3 regions of the Bacillus bruguierae genome follow, and region 3 is predicted to be linked to each of the others. Evidence: riboswitches for the same ligand, from Rfam matches in the RefSeq annotation. Region 3 holds a riboswitch; each other region holds the start of a gene.
The links. Region 3 has a riboswitch for cyclic di-AMP ahead of WAZ07_RS25100 (hypothetical protein). Riboswitches for the same ligand answer to the same signal wherever they lie in the genome.
Positions count from the first base shown of each region.

Region 1 (4,657 bases), on a different contig from region 3:
GGGTATATATTATTGTTGATTGAAAATTGTAGTTTTAATATTTTTTTCGTTTAAAAACTTTTCGATTTCTTTTTGCTTTCTACCATTAACTTTAGTAAAGTGCTTTGTAAAAGAAAAATCTGTCTTTAACAAGTTACCATTTTGCGAGAGTTTGTCTATTTCCTGTTGCATTTCTAATAAAAGTGCCGTAAATGATGAAATATATTCATAGATTTCCTTTGAAGGTTTTTGATAATCATCAGGTATATTATTATTACTAATAAAATCATGGAAATTCGCATCATTTTTTTTTCGCTAGATCCATTAGTTTTTGTAATTTTTCTCGATCGGATTCAGTAACATTCTCATCAGAAATTGTTGAAGAAAGTGGAATGATGTTTTCAGATAACTCCCAACTATAATCCAAATAATTTTTTATACTTTGTTTCATTTCATCTTCATTAATATTTTCATTCTTTTTTTGAGAGTTGAATATATTTTCTGGAATTTCAATAGCAATATCATTGATAGATTGCATATTGCTTAATTTATTATATCGTGCATCCTTTACTTCATTAGATTGTGTATCGTGTGAACAAGCAGACATAAATACAATAGTGAGCGGCATTAATAGAAATAAAACATGTTTTTTCATTTTAATGTCATCTCCTTTTTGCTTAATTAATACCTTTGTAAAATGGCTAAATTCCATTTTAAATACTTTACTAAAAGTGAGTATAAATGTTTTATTGCATAGTAAGATACTCCAGCAATTGTTAAATCAATGAGAAAAGCTACAAATACACTATAAACATCTGAAAAATAAATTTGTAGTAAAATATGGGGATAATCAAAAAATACATTGTGGTAATTTATAGAAAAGTATAATAATTTGTAGAAAATCATGGCATTTTATAGAAGGTAATAATATAAGAATAATTAAAAAATATGTAAAATAACTTATTGTTGGTTCTTGCCACCTCTATTGAGACTTCATACTTAGTGTCGGTAATTATGTCATAATGAAATTTTGGGAAAGTTGGTACGACATAACTTATTTATGAAATAGCTTCTTCTTCAATTAACGGGGGAGATTTGCCCGAAAAGAGGGATATATCATTGTGAAAGTAATATGAGGTTGAGTTTAGGAGGTGTATAGTTAATGATTAAAAAATGTAGAACTTGAATCAGAATCATGGTTCATAATCCGAATGTATAGCAAAACTGCGTAAAAATATGCCACCCGATTGTATGTTATTTCTATTTCTCGTACCTTCTGTATTTTCTTAGCGGGATTATTCTTAATGACTTCACATTCAAATCATATAATTAAGAAAAGCACGAATACGTTGCAACTTAGAGTTTGTAGTGGCTGCGTTGTTCCCCTTCTTTTGATAATACAAGATATATTGCTTCATAATACTTGTAGTATAAATAACATTTTAAAGATGTATATTTTTGCTTGAATAAGTATGTTCTAAAATGATTTGAGAAATCCAGTTAAAATATAGCTACTAAGCCATTTCTGTTCAAAATATATGTACATGGATATTTGTTGTACATTATTTTTGTGGATTTTTTTATATGTGTAGTTGAATGGTTTGTGTAACAATACCACTTCAACTACATATATGCCAACAACTGGAGCGTTTCTTACCTTCTTGCGTTCAGCTCCGGTTTATTGAGCGTTCATTGTTTATGGATTCCACAATTTGTTCTTTTGTGGGACTCCCATATTGCTTGTTAATTTCTTTAGCTAAATTATCTAAAAATTCATCAGATAAAAATGGACTATATTCTTTGAACATTAAAATCCTCCTTTAGCGTAAGTCCTCAAAAATATTGTTCTAAAGCATAATAATATTTATGTTAATAACATTTCCGTTTTCCATGGTTTTAATCTTTTTACATAAAATTTATTTACATTTACTGAACACAGGAGTACTATTATCACAGTTTTAAATTTCTAAATCGCTGAAACCATTAGGTACGGGGGAACCATTTTTGTGGGTTGTTACTTAACTCAAGGGGTGAATCCTTTTAAGGTAGGGCTACTCAAAGGTCCGAATCCGACAGCTAACCTCGTAAGCGTTATATGAGAAGGAAGGTGGAACTTGTGACGCAAGAAAAATAAAGTGTCTACAGGTCTTTTAACTATGACTTGTAGACACTTTTTTATTTTCCATAAATAATAATGCTCTTTTGAGAAAATTCTTTTTTTATGGGTAATATATTATCAAGTTAAAATGTTTAGGCGGTGAGTAATAAATGATTTCATCTATAAAAAGGTTATTAATTGGACGACCTTTAAAATCCACTGAATTAGGTGAACAAAAACTTAACAAAACGAAAGCATTGGCCATACTTTCTTCTGATGCTCTATCATCAGTAGCTTATGGTCCTGAACAAATATTGATTGTATTGGTTACGGTAGGAGCAGCGGCCTTTTGGTATTCAATTCCTATTGCAGTTGGTGTATTAATTCTATTAACAGCGCTCATATTGTCTTATTGTCAAATCATCTATGCTTACCCTCATGGAGGGGGAGCATATGTTGTTTCAAAGAGTAACTTAGGAGTAAATCCGGGCTTAATTGCTGGAGGCTCTCTATTGGTAGATTACATATTAACTGTTGCTGTAAGTGTGTCAGCTGGCACTGATGCTATAACTTCTGCTTTTCCCACCTTACATGATTTTAATGTGGAGATTGCCATTGTATTTGTGATTTTCATTACACTTTTAAATTTAAGAGGGGTAACGGAGTCGGCTTCAATATTAGCTTATCCTGTGTACTTATTCGTTTTAGCTTTGTTCATATTAATTGGAGTGGGTATGTACAAAGTTATAACAGGTGGAGTTTCTCCTGAATTACACACTCCAATAGGTACACCTGTTGCAGGTGTCAGTTTGTTTATTCTTTTAAGGGCGTTTGCTTCAGGAAGTTCTGCCTTAACAGGAGTCGAAGCTATTTCTAATGCCATACCTAACTTCAAAAATCCAGCACCTAAAAATGCTGCTAAAACGTTAATGATGATGGGTATCTTGCTTGCTATCCTGTTTTCAGGAATCGTATATTTAGCCTATTATTATGGCATCACTCCAAGTGGAGAAGTAACCGTAGTTTCGCAAATTGCTGAAGAAATTTTCGGACGGAATTTCATGTACTTCTTTATTCAAGGAACTACAGCTTTAATATTAATCCTTGCAGCAAATACTGGTTATTCTGCTTTTCCTTTACTTGCAGTTAATCTTGCAAAAGATAAGTTTATTCCAAGGATGTTTTTGGCTAGAGGCGACCGATTAGGATATTCAAACGGGATTATCATACTTGGAATTGCTTCTATCATCTTGATTCTTGCTTTTCATGCAGAAACAGAGCATCTTATTCCACTTTATGCAGTCGGAGTATTTCTCCCATTTACTTTGTCTCAATCGGGGATGATGGTTAAATGGTTTAGAGAAAAGTCTAAAGGTTGGATACCTAAATTTATTATAAATACAATGGGTGCCGTAATTAGTTTTACCGTCACATTAATACTCTTTTTAACAAAATTCTCACAGGTTTGGTCAATATTAATATTTCTACCTATCATAGTTTTGCTTTTTCATCGAATTAGAAAGCATTATGAAGCAGTTGGAGACCAACTTAGGCTTACAACCTGTGAAATACCTGTAACCATTGAGGGTAATGTTATGATAGTGCCTGTTGCTGGCATGACTCATGTTGTAGAAAACACCTTAACTTATGCTAAATCTCTTTCTCCTGAACAAATTATTGCTGTACATGTTTCATTTGAAAGAGAAGATGAGAAGAAGTTTGAAGAAAAGTGGAAGAAATGGCAACCTGATATAAGACTGGTGACACTGCACTCTCATTACAGAAGTATCATCAGCCCTCTTACGAAATTTGTTGATACTGTAGAAAATAAAGCAAGGGAAGGGAATTATCAGGTAACGGTTATAATTCCACAATTTATTCCTAAAAAAGGGTGGCATAATATTCTTCACAATCAATCAAGTTTACTTATTCGAGCCTTCTTACTGTATCGGAGAAACGTGGTAGTAACAACTGTACCTTATCATTTGAAAAAATAAGGACTTGAATTAATGTGCTTCTTAATGCTATAGGTATTAATCGGAGCTGTTACGCCGCTCTTTCTTCTTGAACTAAACGGATGCATTAGCGAAACAGTAACATTCAATATTAAGCTTGAGGTTAATATTACATCCTCAAGCTTTTTTCTATGCTTATAGTAGTATTATGAAATGAATCACAAAAAAACTGTTATGGATAAATAACGGTTCAGTAATTGATTATGGCCTTTTGCTGCATTCCTCTTTTCTTTAAGGTCTTGGTTTTCGAACATCTCTCTTATTGATTTATCAACCGCACGTTCAATGATTGAAAGAACTTTTTGGCGATTTTTTTCAAATTCATCAAAAGATTGTTTATGACGCATTATATCTGCAATTTCTGCAACAGCCTTTTTTAGTTTTACACGTTCAAGACTAGCATCAGACTTCTTCATGGGCTGTGGTTGCTTAAATTTACTGTTTAATTCTTTTGTCTCATTCAACCTCAATTCTAAATTTTCTTTATACCTTCCCACATTTTTCTTCCAACAGCTAGTTTCTGTTTTTCTTGTCGCCCATCTCTTAGTAAATTCTTTTTCATCGT
Region 1 covers NZ_JBAWSX010000002.1:28,233-32,889, forward strand. Annotated here, with positions in the region: partial or broken gene WAZ07_RS04230 (NDxxF motif lipoprotein) at 10-634, opposite strand; gene WAZ07_RS04235 (bacitracin ABC transporter ATP-binding protein) at 1,647-1,787, opposite strand; cyclic di-AMP (ydaO/yuaA leader) riboswitch at 1,942-2,086, shown strand; gene WAZ07_RS04240 (APC family permease) at 2,248-4,074, shown strand; gene WAZ07_RS04245 (hypothetical protein) at 4,251-4,657, opposite strand, start outside.
Region 1: it holds a riboswitch for cyclic di-AMP, as region 3 does, so the genes downstream of both, WAZ07_RS04240 (APC family permease) here and WAZ07_RS25100 (hypothetical protein) in region 3, are expected to answer to the same signal.

Region 2 (4,657 bases), on a different contig from region 3:
GGTATAAAAACACCATAAAAACTGGAAATGGTGCACACCAGCTAAACATTCAAAAAACTTATAATATAGACATAAGTGTTCTTGAAAAATAAGAAGCTAAAAAACCCTTCCACATTCATCATGTGGAAGGATTTTTCTATATAATTGCTTTAATTCCTTCCAAAACTAACCCAATCATAAAGCCACAAACAGCACCATTTACACGAATCCACTGCAAATCTTTTCCTACATTATTTTCAATCATTTCAATTAGTGTTTGATCATCTAGCTTATCCAAATTTTCTTGTACAAGCTTTCCAATTTTAGAATGATTGTTTTCGACAAAGGTTACAATTTGCTTTTGCAACCATTCTTCCAGTCTTTGAATCGTTGCTGGATCTTCTTTTACTTTATTTATTTGCGCCCTTAAAAATGAAAGAAGATATTTATTTGTAAACTCTTCTTTTTTCACAAAAGCAACTACTCTTTCTTGTGCCTGACTCAATATTTCTGCTATTTTTTCATTCACTTTCCAATTGGTAATCAAACTTTCTTTCCAATTCTCCAATTCCTGTAGTACCGCTTCATTTTCCTTAACTTGAATAAGTTCTTGGCGAATCTTCATTAATATAAGTTGTCTTGTGCTATTATCAGGATTTTGTAAACTACCAATATTACTAATCACAAACTTCTGCAAAATATTCCCGATTTTTTCTTCATCTACCATATTCATAAAAGATTTAAGCGTAAACTGTAAAAATCCCTCTACTTTTATATTTTCCATCGCTTTCATGCCTAAACTTCCGAGCTGATAACGCGCTTCATCTTGAAGTGTCCACTCTTTTGCTTTAACTAACATATAATCAAATGTTTTTTCATCGTATTCTTCTGCAACTAATTGATCAATAAGGACTTGCAGTATATTTCCTGTATGAATCGTATGCAAATACGTTTTTAATTCTTTTTCAATTACAGTAGCTAATTTTTCAGTATTAATTTGAAGAATCGCTTTTTCAGCGATTGTAACAATGCCTTTTCTCACGTTATCCGATTGCAACTCTCTTTCTGCAACCTGCAATACGATTTGTGCTAACTCCATCTCTTTTACTTTATTTGTTATACTTTCTTTCGTCAGCCAATCATTTTCCAGTGTAGAAACAATTCCTTTCGTAATTCGTTTCCGGTTTTTTGGTAGTAGTGCTGTATGCGGAATTGGGATTCCCATCGGATGACGAAACAGCGCCGTAACTGCAAACCAATCGGCAAGTCCGCCTACTAAACCAGCTTCAAAGCCGCCTTGTATAATCCCACCTGCTATCGTTCCTTGAAACGGAATTGTTGCGGCAAACCCAACTCCCATTATTCCAAGTGAAATTCCAGCTAAATATTTTGACTGTAGTGACATTGTATTTCCACATCCTCTTATTATGTATAAGTAAACCCTTCAATTTGTAAATTCATTGAATGATTTAGACCTTTATGTATAGAATCTCAATTTTCTTTAACACAAGCATATATATACTATAATAAACCACGTTAAAAATAACAAAGAAATTCAGAACAAAAACGAGAGGCTTATATGCCTCTCTCATTTTACAATTTTATAATATTGTTAAAAATTCAGCAATTGGCCCCAGTACAAGTACTGGTAAAAATGTTAAAGCACCTATTATAAATATCGTACCAAGTAAGATTCCTCCAAACAAACGACTGTCGGTTTGGAACGTGCCAATCGTTTCAGGTACAATTTTTTTCTTTTTGAGTCCAACTGCAACAGCAAGCATCGTAATGATACTAAAATAACGACCAATATACATAACAAGACCTGTTGAAATATTCCAAAATGGGGTATTATCATTTAATCCTTCAAATCCAGATCCATTATTTACAGCAGACGATGTATATTCGTATATAACTTGTGTTAAACCGTGAAAGCCAGGATTCGAAATTGCATCTGTTCCGAAATGTGTTGAAAAGGCAATTGCTGCAGCGCCAAGAATAAGTAATGGCTGAGATACAATCGTAATGGCGATTAATTTCAGTTCTTTCCCTTCTAATTTTTTGTTAAGAAACTCCGGCGTACGTCCTACCATTAATCCTGCCAAAAATACTGCAATCATTGCATACATGATTACGTTCATGAATCCGACTCCAATCCCGCCATATACAGTTCCTAGAAGCATATTTACGAGCGGGACCATTCCTCCAATTGGTGTTAACGTATCATGTGTTGTATTCACGCCCCCTGTCCCCGAAGCACTTGTAACAGTTGCATATAAAGCGGAAAATATAACGCCAAGACGCATTTCTTTCCCTTCCATATTTCCTTGTGAGTGATCTACACCAATTTGATTTAACAGCGGATTTCCTTTCAATTCAGATATGGCAAGTGCCGAAAATCCAACGATAAACAAAATGAGCATTGATACAAAAAACATTCTTCCTTGTTTACGATTTCCAACCATTCGTCCGTATACAAACGGAAATGCCATTGGAATTAACATTTGCAGCATCATTTGAAGCACATTACTAATCATATTTGGGTTTTCAAAAGGATGTGCTGAAACTGTTCCAAAAAAACCACCGCCATTATCTCCAAGTTCTTTAATAGCTAGCAACGACGCTACTGGTCCACGAGGAATTACCTGCTCCGTTCCTTCTAACGTTTTTGCGATAATTGTAGAATCTAACGTCTGCGGTGTTCCTAGTGCTAGAAAAATTAACGAAGCTACAAATGAAATTGGTAACAATACCCTTACAATAGATTGAACAAAATCAACAAAGAAATTCCTTACTTTTTTACCTGCTAGCACACGAATAAACGTAATCCCAATCGCCATTGAAGTTGCAGGTGCTGCAAACATCATAAACGTTACCCCAGCCATTTGAGAGAAATAAGATAAATTACTTTCGCCCCCATAATGTTGTAGATTCGCATTTGTCATAAACGTGATGGCTGTATGAAACGCTAACGTCGGCTCCATTCCTGGAAAATGATTTGGATTTAACGGTAACATCCCCTGTAATCGAAATATAGAATACACAACAAGTATAAAAAATAGATTCGTTATGATTAAACAAAACAAATAGCGCTTCCAACTTTGACTATAACCCTTAATGCCCGCGATTTTAAACAAAATTTTTTCTATCGGACCAAATACCTTTTGAAATGGTCCATTTTGTTGAAAAACATTGTATATGTAATCTCCCATTGGTTTTGCGACAACTACAAATAAACAAATTGTAATTAGACTTGTAAGCCAGCTCACTCTTTTCCTCTCCTCTGTTATCTCTATATTTTTCTCCATTAAACATAGAAATAAGCCGTAATGTAATTTTTTACCACAAGAAGAATAAAAGAAAACACTAGGCTGCACCTAGTGTTTTTTACACACAAGTCCCCCCTCTCAAAACGCTGACGAGGTTAGCTGTCGGATTCGGACCTTGAGAGTAGCCCTACCTAAAAAGGATTCACCCCGAGTGACAAAGCACAAAATTGGTTCCCCCGCTCCTATATGGATTAAGCGATATTCGGCTGTAAAATTTTCCATTTGTCTGTTAATATACTCTTCTAAACTCTTATTGTAAAGAGAGAAAATAAAAAAAGAAAACCTCCCTTACTGAAAGTTTTCCTTCTACATATCAATAACAATAAAACGCTACTACAAAAATAAGTGCGATATACAAACAAAGCGGACTATATAACCACGTATCATACATCGAAAATTTTGTCTCTTTTACTTTCTTAAAAAAACCAACATAATTCATATCACCAACTGCACGTAAAAAGAAAATTCCACCTAAAGCCATACATCCCCATTTTGTATAACGACTCGGATTCCAGAAAGACAAGTATCCACTTTGTGCTAATAGCATCATAGCAAAACAAAGAATGGCAAGTGCCACTAAAAAAGTCCCTATTTTCCGCGGAACAAAAGCATATTCTCCGCTGTCTTTTTTCATCGGAAGCACAACCTTGCTCCCCCAAGATCCACCACATCCCCAGTACATATGAATGAGACTGATGAACACAAGTATGCTTGCACCTAAAATAATTAAAAAGGCTGCCATTGTATATCCCTCCTACTCGCACATATGAAAAATCATATTTTCTCTTTCATAGTTTCGCTTACTTTTAGTAACTTTCTTTCATAAATCTCAATATAATTAAAATCGAGTGTTCTTTATCAAATTTACTTAGCATGCTTTTTTCGTCATGCTGAAGGTGTCGTCCCCTCAACATAACAAAATTAATTATTCTCCAAACAATAGAAATGAATCTCATTGCTATAAAAGAGATAGAATCTTCATTCTAGAAACATCATAAATTCTTTCCCTAATTGGTCTATGAAATGAATGAAACTTTCAAATTGGAAATTCCCCAAGGTAATTCACTTGAGAAAATTTTTATTCCTTTAAAAATAAGGAGCTTTAATTGTAATATAATTCTATAAATGGATTTTATCAACTGAAAAAGAGGGGATAGACATGATTAAATATGATGAAAAAAGATATGAAACCTATATGCAGTTACCTCATGCTGATGAAGTAAAAAAATATTTAGAACTACAAAGTGTATTAAAAATTGTAAGTGAAAATCCAAACATTTCACAAATTCTAGATATTGGTACCGCTACCGGAAGATATCCGATTTTATTTGCAAAAAAGAAATATGAGG
Region 2 covers NZ_JBAWSX010000002.1:443,408-448,064, reverse strand. Annotated here, with positions in the region: gene WAZ07_RS06435 (LiaF transmembrane domain-containing protein) at 1-92, shown strand, start outside; gene WAZ07_RS06430 (DUF445 domain-containing protein) at 137-1,384, opposite strand; gene kdpA (potassium-transporting ATPase subunit KdpA) at 1,581-3,248, opposite strand; cyclic di-AMP (ydaO/yuaA leader) riboswitch at 3,377-3,516, opposite strand; gene WAZ07_RS06420 (DUF3995 domain-containing protein) at 3,622-4,050, opposite strand; gene WAZ07_RS06415 (class I SAM-dependent methyltransferase) at 4,468-4,657, shown strand, end outside.
Region 2: it holds a riboswitch for cyclic di-AMP, as region 3 does, so the genes downstream of both, kdpA (potassium-transporting ATPase subunit KdpA) here and WAZ07_RS25100 (hypothetical protein) in region 3, are expected to answer to the same signal.

Region 3 (4,657 bases):
ATAAGGTTTCACACCGGAAATTTTAAAAATAATATTTTCAAAAGGTCCGAACACTTTATCCAATTTGCTATTCCCTTGAAACGCCTTCTCTAAATAAATCCCGGTTGGCTTTGCAACAAGAACAAATAATAACATTGTGACCAAAACGGCAATCCAAATCATAATAAATCTTTCCTCCTAATTAAAACTTTTCTGGATTTAATAGCGCATAAACTAAGTACACAGTAAGTAAGCCAACAATAATGGATACTGCAATAGTCATTGCTTCTTCCCTTCCTTCACAACATGATCCGACCATCCTGCAAGACCAATCATTGATCCAACTAACACAATTAAAATTCCGATCATAGCAATATCTAACATGATTCATCCCTCACCAAATGTAAAATTTTTCCATAAAAAAACATAAAAAAGAACACTGAGGATCTACTCAGTGTTCGAAAATGAACAACACAAAAGTAAACCTCCTCTCCAAACGCTTACGAGGTTAGCTGTCGGATTCGGGCCTAAAGAGTAGCCCTACTTTCATCATGAAAGATTCACCCCAAGTGACAATGCACAAAATTGGTTCCCCCGCTCCATTTCTGGACTCAGCGATATCAGGTTGTTTTCTGGAAATTTTATGAACAATTTATGAATGTAAATATACTCCTCTAAATTTCACTTGTAAAGAGGTAAAATAGCTAAAATATAAAAGTATAAGACCTTTTAAACGCTTACATTAAGGATAAATACATCTTTATCATCTTTTTTCTTTTATTTTCTTCTTTTTTCATTATGTATACGTTCTTTTGCAAATAAAAGAAGAAGATTATCTCTAGAAATCAAATTTAACTTCCAGGCATATGAGTCAAATACAGCATAACCCCTACTCTTCTCCTTTTGTTTGAAACCTCGCTCGTGGCACAAAAAGGCCCTGACCGCTTCTATACACGGCCAGAGCCTCTCGCCCTTCCTAAAAAATGCAGTTTTATACCGTTTTTTCAACATAAACATCACTGCCACGCTGAATAAAAAAGGGCCACTACTTGCTTGCTCCCTCTGTTTTACAACTCGCTCGTGGCACAAAAAAGCCCTGACCGCTTCTACGCACGGCCAGGTGCTCTCGCCCACCTAAAAAAAGAGGTTTTTATACTAGTTTTTCAATTCATATTGATAGATAACCTTCTAAACTATAAAAAAGACCGTAAGTTACGACCTCGAATATATACTTGCACCAATTCTGCATGTCGCTTCTCATATTCGATAATGTCTTGTTCTAAATATAAACGGATATCTTCTGGCGGAAGAATCACATATGGCTTCGGAAAGAATGGATCATGTTCTGCTAATTCATGTACTCGTTCTAACGATACTGCCCAGCGCCTTGCTAATTCACGGCACAATAACACTTTCATCGCTTCTCTCATATCCGATTCCTCCGCCCCTACTCTAAAGTCAAAAACGAAATATTATCACAAGTTGTAAACACCACTAACTTAATACCAATCGTTTCATAGAGGTGCTTTGGATATTGTTTATTTCGCGTGACAACTGTAATAGGCGCGGTAAAAGAAGAGCGAATACGTTCAGCGAAGAAGCTAATTGTAGACAATTCATCTCCTAGTAAAATCGCTTTTTTAATTCCTTTGCATATGTTCACAATCATGCTCGGATCATCCGGACAGCAATATGCTTGTTGAAATCCACATGCCTTCACTTCACTTACCACATACTCACTCGCTGTAAAAATGACCATTTCACCTTGAAAAGGTAATAAATCTTTCAAACTCTTTACTTTCGCAGCTTCTCCTACACAAATGAGCGTGTACTCTTTTTCTGCATCCATGCACTACATCCTCCTTCACATAAAAGAATTTTTAAGTATAGATTAAAATTCTCTTATGCTAGTCGGATCGATGAATTGCTGTATTCACTTGCACCATCCTCTCTCAACACGCTTACGGAGTTAGCTGTCGGATTCGGGCTTTGAGAGTAGCCCTACCTTCGAAAAAGGATTCACCCCAAGTGACAATGCACAAAGTTGGTTCCCCCGCTCCAAAGTCTGGATTAAGCGTTCTTAAAAATAGATTCTGGCTGATATATTACTCCTAATTTTGGAAAAAGTAAACATAAAAAAAGCCAATTTTCCCAACTGGCTTTTTCAAAATAATACATATTTATGCATGTATATTTCTACGTCCATACGCAAAATGATTCGTTGGTCCGTGACCGCTGCCTATATTCAGCTCATCTTCAATTGCTATACTAATAAAGTTCTTCGCTTCACGAACTGCATCTGCAATTTCGTAACCTTTCGCGAGTCCTGCTGTTACAGCTGCGGCAAACGTACAACCACTTCCGTGTGTTTGTATAGAAGCAATCCGTTTACTTCTATACTCTATAAACACATTTCCATCAAACAATAAGTCAATTACTTCATTTCCTTGGTAAGCTGCATGTCCGCCTTTCATAACGACAAACTTTGCACCTAAATCATGCAGCATCTTCGCCGCTTCTTTACTGTCTTCAATCGTATGAATCTTCATTCCTGTTAATACTTCTGCTTCAGGAACATTCGGCGTAATTACCGTTGCAAGCGGCAATAAATGTTCTTGTAATGCCAAAACAGCTTCTTGTTGTAATAACGATGCTCCGCCTTTGGCAATCATAACAGGGTCTAGTACAATATTATTCCATGAAAATGATTTAATATTTTCAGCTACGATTTTAATAATTTCACTACTAAATAACATCCCTAGTTTCACTGCATCTGGCGTTACATCCGTACCGATAGAATGTAACTGCTTTTCAATTCCTTCTACAGGAACAGGATACACCCCTTGTACGCCAAGCGTATTTTGAGCCGTAATTGCTGTAATAGCTGTCATACCGTACACACCGAGCTCTTGAAACGTTTTTAAATCTGCTTGAATCCCCGCACCGCCGCCGCTATCGGAGCCAGCAATCGTTAATGCTTTATTCACTTTCATTTCACTCACCCCTTTTAACCAAAATAACGATGATAAATCGTTTTTGCCTCCGCTATATCCTTTGTGCCATGCACAAGCACACGGCCATCTTGAAATACTACTAACCGTTTATTATCAACAGAAAACGATAATAAATACGGATTCACTGTTAAATCCGTTACACGGTTTTGCAGCAGATTTTTATACATAGACAAATGAATATGCTCTTTATGCGGCGAACGAATTTGTACTGTATTTCTACCGCATAAAACAACCGCCCTGGAAGTATTCTCCTTGCTTAAATACGGATAAACAGCTTCTTCTCCGCACGATAAGCAGTTCTTGTTTCGCAACTTTTGTACATTCATGCATGAATATTCATTTTTCCACACATCAAATGACACAAGCCCCTCACGAAGTGCCTCGTAATCTTCTACTAAAATCTTTAATGCTTCCGCAACTTGATGTGAGACAACAATAGATACAGCAGGCGAAATAATCCCCGCTGTATCACATGTCGCCCCCCCAAGCGGTATCGACTGCAATAAACAAGATAGGCACGGCGTCTTTCTTGGTAAAATCGTATAAGAAAGACCGTAACTCCCAACACACGCTCCGTAAATCCATGGAATAGAATGCTTTTGCGATATATCATTTACAATAAACCGTGTCTCAAAGTTATCTGTTGCATCAATAATGAGATTTACACCTGTGACAAGTTCTTCTAGTTCTTCTGCTGTTGCATCTTGCACATAAGTTTCTACAACTACATCACTATTAATGGCTTGTAAGCGCCGCTTAGCTGCCACTGCTTTTGGTAAATGATTTTCTACATCTGCCTCGCAGTATAACTGTTGGCGCTGCAGATTACTCCAGTCAATATAATCACGATCAACAATCGTCACTTTGCCAACTCCAGCGCGAACGAGCATTTCTGCATTTGCACTACCAAGCGCTCCCACGCCGATAATCAGTACATGTTTTTCTCTTATTTTGTTCTGCCCTTCTTCCCCAATTGGAGAGAACAACACTTGACGGGAATATCGGCTATTCAAGAACACTCATTCCTTCTAACGGGCTGCTCGCGGTCCCGCAGCGCTTACGTGCAATACGTCCTGCTTCAAAACCTAATCTTCCTGCCTGAATACTAAGCTTCATTGCTTCTGCCATTTTCACAGGATCTTTTGCCCCGGAAACAGCTGTATTTAATAACACGCCTTCTGCGCCTAATTCCATCGCAAATGCTGCGTCAGCTGGACTACCAATGCCCGCGTCAACAATAACGGGAACAGTTGCTTGCTGGATAATAAAGCTTAAATTTAACGGATTTACAATACCAAGACCAGAACCGATTGGTGATGCACCTGGCATAATTGCATGGACACCTAATTCTTGTAATTTACGTGCTAACACAACATCATCAGACGTATACGGCAAAACGATAAACCCTTCTTTTAATAGCATTTCTGATGCTTTTAACGTTTCAACTGGGTCTGGTAATAACGTTTTATCATCACCAATTACTTCTACTTTAATCATGTCGCATAAACCTGATGCTTTCGCTAATTTCGCAATGCGCACGGCTTCTTCTGCTGTTTTTGCTCCTGCTGTATTTGGAAGAAGGGTATACTTTGTTACATCAATTTTTTCTAGTAAATTGGGCTGCTCTGCATCAAAAATATCCATACGACGCACTGCAAATGTTA
Region 3 covers NZ_JBAWSX010000027.1:10,477-15,133, reverse strand. Annotated here, with positions in the region: gene kdpA (potassium-transporting ATPase subunit KdpA) at 1-162, opposite strand, end outside; gene kdpF (K(+)-transporting ATPase subunit F) at 182-262, opposite strand; gene WAZ07_RS25110 (hypothetical protein) at 259-363, opposite strand; cyclic di-AMP (ydaO/yuaA leader) riboswitch at 463-606, opposite strand; gene WAZ07_RS25105 (hypothetical protein) at 1,173-1,409, opposite strand; gene WAZ07_RS25100 (hypothetical protein) at 1,427-1,828, opposite strand; cyclic di-AMP (ydaO/yuaA leader) riboswitch at 1,922-2,066, opposite strand; gene thiD (bifunctional hydroxymethylpyrimidine kinase/phosphomethylpyrimidine kinase) at 2,160-2,981, opposite strand; gene WAZ07_RS25090 (thiazole biosynthesis adenylyltransferase ThiF) at 2,987-4,006, opposite strand; gene WAZ07_RS25085 (thiazole synthase) at 3,999-4,657, opposite strand, start outside.